3 regions of the Quadrisphaera sp. KR29 genome follow, and region 3 is predicted to be linked to each of the others. Evidence: riboswitches for the same ligand, from Rfam matches in the RefSeq annotation. Region 3 holds a riboswitch; each other region holds the start of a gene.
The links. A riboswitch is a leader RNA that binds a small molecule or an ion and turns the genes downstream of it on or off. The one in region 3 is predicted to bind S-adenosylmethionine.
Positions count from the first base shown of each region.

Region 1: another riboswitch for S-adenosylmethionine. It lies ahead of ACUN9U_RS15245 (MetQ/NlpA family ABC transporter substrate-binding protein); the one in region 3 lies ahead of ACUN9U_RS09405 (methylenetetrahydrofolate reductase).
Region 2: another riboswitch for S-adenosylmethionine. It lies ahead of ACUN9U_RS08885 (bifunctional o-acetylhomoserine/o-acetylserine sulfhydrylase); the one in region 3 lies ahead of ACUN9U_RS09405 (methylenetetrahydrofolate reductase).

Region 1 is NZ_JBQXXG010000018.1:58,235-60,482, forward strand. Features, by position in the region: gene ACUN9U_RS15245 (MetQ/NlpA family ABC transporter substrate-binding protein) at 1-806, opposite strand, end outside; SAM riboswitch class IV at 936-1,045, opposite strand; gene ACUN9U_RS15250 (methyl-accepting chemotaxis protein) at 1,205-2,248, opposite strand, start outside.
Region 2 is NZ_JBQXXG010000007.1:190,978-193,225, reverse strand. Features, by position in the region: gene ACUN9U_RS08890 (DUF4192 family protein) at 1-987, shown strand, start outside; SAM riboswitch class IV at 1,065-1,180, shown strand; gene ACUN9U_RS08885 (bifunctional o-acetylhomoserine/o-acetylserine sulfhydrylase) at 1,238-2,248, shown strand, end outside.
Region 3 is NZ_JBQXXG010000008.1:104,484-106,731, forward strand. Features, by position in the region: gene metE (5-methyltetrahydropteroyltriglutamate--homocysteine S-methyltransferase) at 1-191, opposite strand, end outside; gene ACUN9U_RS09405 (methylenetetrahydrofolate reductase) at 188-1,234, opposite strand; SAM riboswitch class I at 1,319-1,406, opposite strand; gene ACUN9U_RS09410 (low molecular weight protein-tyrosine-phosphatase) at 1,585-2,082, opposite strand; gene ACUN9U_RS09415 (dihydroxyacetone kinase subunit DhaK) at 2,127-2,248, opposite strand, start outside.

The DNA of each region.
Region 1 (2,248 bases), on a different contig from region 3:
GCGAAGATGTTGACGTAGGGCGCGGCGGCCGGTGCGGCCGGGTCGTCGGCGACGATCACCTGGTCGGCGGTCAGGCCGGCGGCGGTCGCGTAGTTGTTGTTGACGACGGCGGCTGCCGCGGAGCCGCTCTGGAGGGCGCGGGCGGTCTGGTCGGCGGAGATCGGCGTGACCTCGACCTTCGCGCTCGTGATGTCGTCGACCGAGGAGAAGGCGGTCCCGCCGCCGTCCAGCTGCACCAGGCCGGCCGACTGCAGGAGCAGCAGGGCGCGTGCCTCGTTGATGGCGTCGTCCGGGACGGCGACGACGGCGCCCTGCGGCAGCGCCGCGACGTCGCTCACCGTGGTCGAGTACAGCGGCAGGGGGTACACGGCGGTCGCACCGACGGGCTCGATGTCGTCACCGGAGGTGACGTTGTAGTTGGCCAGGTACTGGATGTGCTGGAACTGGTTGAGGTCGACCTGGCTCTGGCTCAGCGCCGGGTTCGGCAGGCTGTAGTCGGAGAAGTTCACCAGCTCGACGTCGACCCCCAGCTCGCTCTCCGCCAGCTCCGTGTAGGTCTCCCAGTACGGCAGGGCGCTGTCGGAGACGCCGATCTTCACGCTGCTGCGGTACTCCCCCGTCGAGCTGGCGCCGCCACCAGCAGCCGCGGCGGGCGCGTCGTCGCCGCCGCGGTTCGCGAGCCAGACACCCCCGCCCACGAGGAGGAGCAGGACGACGGCGGCCGCAGCGATCGCCGCGACCGGCGCCTTCCGCTTCGGCTTGTCGGGCAGGGCGGGGCCGCTGCTGCTGGGGGCGGGGCTGGACATGGCTCTCCCTGGGGTGCGTGGGACGTGGTGCCGTGCGCGGGCGCGGCGGGGGGCCGGGGAGGGGGTCAGCGGGGACAGCGCCGTGCGCGCGGCGCAGGCGGTGGTGTCCTCACGACGTCTCCTCGGGCGGGTCCGCTCTTGCCGTGCTGGTCGCACGGCCGGGTCGTCACCTGGAGCACCCCGCCGCGGAGGAGGGTTGCCGGACAGCCAGCCAGGGCTTCGCGCTGTCGCTCGTGACCTGGTCCAGACGGTACGGACGCCGTCCGGCGGGCGTCAAACCGGGGTGCGCGGCGCACGCGGACCGCCCGCCCCGCGACGGCGGGACGGGCGGCGTGGCGGGCGGTGGGAGAGAGCCAGGGGCGGGCGGTGGGGGGAGCCGGGTGCGGGTGCCCCGGGTCTCAGCGGCGCTGACCAGCCTGGAAGGCGCCGGCCATGGAGGCCTGCTCGGCCAGCACGTCGGAGGTGCGCGCCTGGACGGCGTCGAGCTGGCCGATGGTGGCCGCGGCGGTGGTGATGCCCTCCGCGACGGACTCCGAGGAGCGCTGGATGTCGGCGATCCGCTGGGCCACCTGCTCGGTGGCCTCGGCGGTGGCGCGCGCCAGCTCCTTGACCTCGCCCGCCACCACGGCGAAGCCGCGGCCGGCCTCCCCGGCGCGGGCGGCCTCGATGGTGGCGTTGAGCGCCAGGAGGTTGGTCTGGGCGGCGATGGAGGAGATCACCTTGATGATGTCGCCGATGGCCGCGGACGCGGCGCTCAGCGCGGCGACCTCGGCCTCCACGGCCTGGGCCTGCGCCGCGCCCGCCTGCCCCACCCGGGCGGCGTCCTCGGAGGCCGACCGCAGGCGCGAGACGGTGTCGAACAGGGCGCTGGCGGCGGCGGCGTCGTCCTCGGAGCGCTGGAGGGACTCCAGGCGCAGCGAGACGATGTCGGCGACCTGGCGCAGCGCCGCCTCGCGGGAGGCGGACAGCGTCGTCGTCGTGGTGGTGAAGAAGTCCATGGTGCCGACGACGCTGCCTGCGGTGATGACGGGGAAGCAGACGCCGGAGCGGACCCCGGCGCGCTGGGCGGCGGGCGCCCGCACGCAGTCCTTGAGCTCCCCGAGGTCCTCCACCGCCACCAGGTCGCGCGCCCGCCAGGCCCGGCCCGACAGGCCCACGCCCTCGGCGAAGGAGGCCGCCAGCGTGACCCTGCGGAACTCCTCGCCGGCCGACCCGGACTCCTGGACGAAGCGCAGCACGGGCTCGTCCTCGGCCATGGCCCAGTAGGAGCCGTAGGCCCACCCGAAAGCCGAGCGCACGGAGTCCAGCGCCGAGCTGAGCACCTGCTCGCGGGTCGTGGCCGTGTTGACGGCGGTCACGACGGTGGTCACCGCCTCGCGGTCCTGGAGGACCTCGGCGGTGGCCGCGCGGGCCCGCACGCTGATGACCACCTGCGAGGCGAT
Region 2 (2,248 bases), on a different contig from region 3:
TGCTTCCTGGCGCTGGTCACCGACGCCGGGGAGCCCCCTGCCGGGCGCCCGCCCCGCCGCGGCCGGGCGGTGGTGCCCGCCCCGCGCCGGGCCCGCGAGGACCGCGGCGCGCCCGCCCCGCTGGCCGGCCTGCTGCGGCTGCCGGGGTCCGCGCGCGCCGAGCTGGTGTGCGCCGCGCTGGCCGCCGCCGGCGTCGAGCCGGAGCCGTGGCTGGTGCACCGGGGACGGCTGTACTCCTACGCCTGCGACCGGTCCTGCTGCCCCGCCTCGGGACGGTCCCTGCAGGGCAGGGAGGCCACGCAGGTGGCGGCGGAGATGGTGCTGGCGGGCAGGGTCCTCCCCGCTGACCGCGAGAGCTGGGAGCTGGGGCTGCGCCGCTCGGTGGCCGCCGTCCCGCCCGCAGCCGGCGCAGGCGCCGGCGGCTCGGGCGGCTCGGGCGGTCAGGGCGGCCCGGGCAGCGCCGCGGACGTGGCCGCCGTCGGCGCCGCCCTGGCCTCCCGCGCCCGCCGCAGGCCACCTGCCGAGCGCGACGTGCTGCGCGACTGGCGCGACCTGCTCACCGCGCAGTCCCGCCGCGACGGCGCGGGCCTGCGGCTGGCCCCCGCGGAGGTCGCGGTGCTGCTGGCCGCGCTGCGCCGGCTGCCGCTGCGCGACCAGCTGCTCGCGGTGGCCGTCCCGCAGGCGCTGCCCGAGCTCGCCGGTGCGCTGGCGCCCGCGGCGGACCCCGGCGCCGCGCTCGCGGTGCTCCAGCAGCTGGCCCGCCGGGCTCCGGCGCGCTGGCGGGCCGCGGCGACCGGCTGCGCCGCCTACGTGGCCTGGTGCACCGGGGCGTCACCGGCGGCGGGCGTGTGGGCGCAGGCGGCGCTCGAGCTGGACCCCGCCCACTCCCTGTCCGCGCTGGTGCTGCAGGCGGTCAGCGTGGGCCTGCCCCCACCGGGCCGGGAGCCGGCGCTGGGGCCGGCAGGAGGGCCGGACGGGCGGTGGTGAGCTGCCGGGGCACCCAGAGGCGTCCACATGCTGAGACGAGGTGGAGGCCCGCTGCGGGCCTGCCTATCCTCCGAGCAGGTCATGAGCGCCAGCGCGAAGCCCCGGCTCGCTGGCCGGCAACCCCCGCCCGCGGTGGGGTGCCCCGGGTGATGACCCGGTCGCTCCCCGTCCGGGGCTGCGGCAAGCGCGGGCCACGGCCCGGCGGACCGCTGGGCCGCCGCGCCCTGGCCCTGAGGTCGGGGAGACTCCTGTGAACGACGGCTGGTCCTTCGAGACGAAGCAGATCCACGCCGGCCAGACGGCCGACAGCGCCACCGGCGCGCGGGCGCTGCCGATCTACTCCACCACGTCGTACGTCTTCGACGACGCCGCGGACGCCGCGGACCTGTTCGCCCTGAAGAAGTTCGGCAACATCTACACCCGGATCATGAACCCGACCACCGACGTGGTCGAGCAGCGCGTCAACGCCCTCGAGGGCGGCGTGGGCGCGCTGGCGGTCTCCTCGGGGCAGGCCGCCGAGACCCTCGCGCTGCTCAACGTCGCCGAGGCCGGCGACCACGTGGTGGCCAGCGCGGCCCTGTACGGCGGCACCTACAACCTCCTGAAGCGGAGCCTGCCCAAGCTGGGCGTCCAGGTGACCTTCGTGGAGGACCCCGACGACCTGGAGGCCTGGCGGGCCGCGGCCACGCCGCGGACGAAGGCGTTCTTCGCGGAGACGGTCTCCAACCCCCGCTCGCACGTGCTCGACATCGCGGGCGTCTCCGGCGTCGCGCACGAGGTGGGCGTGCCGCTCGTCGTCGACAACACCGTGGCCACCCCGTACCTGCTGCGCCCGCTCGAGCACGGCGCCGACGTCGTGGTGCACTCGGCGACGAAGTACCTCGGCGGCCACGGCACGGCCATCGCCGGCGTCATCGTCGACGGCGGGCGCTTCGACTACGGCCAGGGCGAGCGGTTCCCCGGCTTCACCACCCCCGACGACAGCTACAACGGCCTCGTCTACGCCCGCGACCTCGGGGTCGGCAGCCCCCTGGGGGCCAACCTGTCCTACGTCCTCAAGGCGCGTGTGCAGCTGCTGCGCGACCTCGGCGCGTCGCTGGCCCCCTTCAACAGCTTCCTCATCGCCCAGGGCCTGGAGACCCTCAGCCTGCGCATGGAGCGGCACGTGGCCAACGCCACCCGCGTGGCGCACTGGCTCGAGGAGCGCCCGGAGGTGCTCTCGGTCTCCTACGCCGGCCTGCCCTCCAGCCCCTGGTACGAG
Region 3 (2,248 bases):
AGGGCGGCCAGGCGGGCGCGGCCGCGGCGGCGCAGCCCCGCCAGCTCGCCGGCGGTGGTGGCGGCGTCGGCGCGGCCGGCCCAGAAGGCCTCCAGGGCCCGCTTGCCCTCGCGGGCGGGGCCGACGCGGGGGTAGCCCAGCACGGTGGCCGCCGGGAACGGCGGCAGCGGGGTGGTCTGCGGGGTGGTCACGAGCGGCCTCCGGGGCAGGAGCAGGCGGGCACGGGCAGCAGGTCAAGGGCGTCGAGGACGTCGACGACGGCCTCGTGGCGGTTCATGGAGTACAGGTGCAGGCCGGGCGCGCCGGCGTCGAGCAGGTCCCGGCACAGCCGCGCGGTGAGCTGCACGCCGAGGCGGTGGCGGGCGCAGCGCTCGTCCTCGCCGTAGCCGGACAGCGCCGCCAGCACCGACGGGGGCGGCTCGACGCCCGCCAGCCGCGCCACGCGCTGCACCCGCTGGGGGTCGGTCACCGGCAGCACGCCGGGGACCAGGGGGACGTCGAGGCCGGCCGCCGCGGCGCGCTCCCGCAGGGCGGTGTACTCCGCGGCGTCGAAGACCACCTGGGTCAGCGCGAACCCGGCGCCGGCCTCGACCTTGGCCCGCAGCGCCGCGATGTCCTGGGAGGGCGCCGCCGAAGCGGGGTGCCCACCGGGGAAGGCGGCGACGGCCAGGTCGAGCGCGCGCCGGTCGGCGCCGAGGTGCGGACCCGGGTGCAGGTCGGGCCCGCCGAGCAGGCGCACCAGGTCGGCCGAGGAGGGCACCGCGTCGGGCGGGGGCCGCCAGCCGGGGTCGCGCGGGGGGTCGCCGCGCAGGGCCAGGAAGCCCGTGGCGCCGGCTCCGACCAGCTCGCGGGCCACCGAGAGGACCTCCTCGGGCCCGTGCGAGACGCACGTGAGGTGCGCCAGCACCGGCAGCGCGCCGCCGGCGCGAGCGCCCGCGGGACCGCCCGGGTCAGCGTCCTGGTCGCGGACCCCGGCGCTGACCCGGTGCACCTCGGCCACGGTCGCGGCGCTCTCGGCGCGGGAGGAGCCCCCGGCGCCGTAGGTGACGCTGGCGAAGTCCAGGCCGGCGCTGACCAGGTGGCCGACGGCCTCCCCGAAGCCGGCGCGGGCCTGGGGCCGGGGCGGGAACAGCTCCACCGAGAGCACCGGGCGCGTGCGCCGCCCGCTGGCCACCGCGCGCAGCTGCTCGGTGACAGGCCCGAGCAGCGCCCCGGCGACCTCGGTGCGGCTCACCGCCGGGTGCGGGGGGCGGGCGCCGGGCACCGCGCGTGCGGGGGCGCCGGTGGGTGCGGTCGTCGGGACGTGCGGCACGGAGATCTCCCATCGAGCCTGGCGGGAGCACCACACCCGAGGGTGGTTGCTGCGGCGTCGACGAGCCAGGTCTCTCGGCCGCTCTGGATGGCGAACCGCGACTGTAGGGCATCCCCGGCCGGCGGGTCGACCACCGCGCCGCCAGGACGGCGTGCCGGCGCGCCGCCGGGCGCCTCACCGGGCGCCTCACCGGGCGCCTCACCGGGCGCCTCACCGGGCGCCTCACCGGGCGCGTCGGCGGACGCAGCCGGGACCACCGCGGCAGGCACGGCTCACCGGCTGTGCGCCAGCTCCGCGCGGACGCGGTCGACGACGCCGTCGGCGGCGGCCTCGACCTGCGCCAGGCAGACCTCGAAGTCGCGCAGGTCCCCGTACCAGGGGTCGGCCACGTCGAGACCCGCCCCGACGAGCCCGGCGGCCGCCGGGTCGAAGGAGCGCCACAGCACCACCCGGTCCGAGGCGCCCGGCGCCAGCCGCTGCAGCGCCCGGCGGTGCGCGGCGGTCATGGCCAGCACCAGGTCGCGCTGCTCGACCTGCCCGGGCTGCACCTGCCGGGCGCGGTGGGCCCGCTCGCCGCGGTCGGGCACCTCGTAGCCCGCCTCGAGCAGCACCCGGCGGGCGCGCCGGTCGATCGGGCCGCCCTCCTCCTCGTCGGAGGTGCCGGTGGAGTCGACCACCACGTCCTCGCCCAGGCCCGCCTCCTCCAGGCGGTGGCGCAGCACCACCTCCGCCATGGGGGAGCGGCAGATGTTGCCCGTGCAGACCGTCATGATCCGGTACGGGCGCCGGCCCGGGGTGCTGGTGGAGGGGGAGCTCACCCCCCGATGGTCCCCGAGGCCACCTCGGTCGGCGAGGGCAGCGACCGCGCCTGCGGCCCGTCCTCGAGCACCTGGGCGATGGCGACGACGAGGGCCGCCACCGCGACGGCACCCGGGT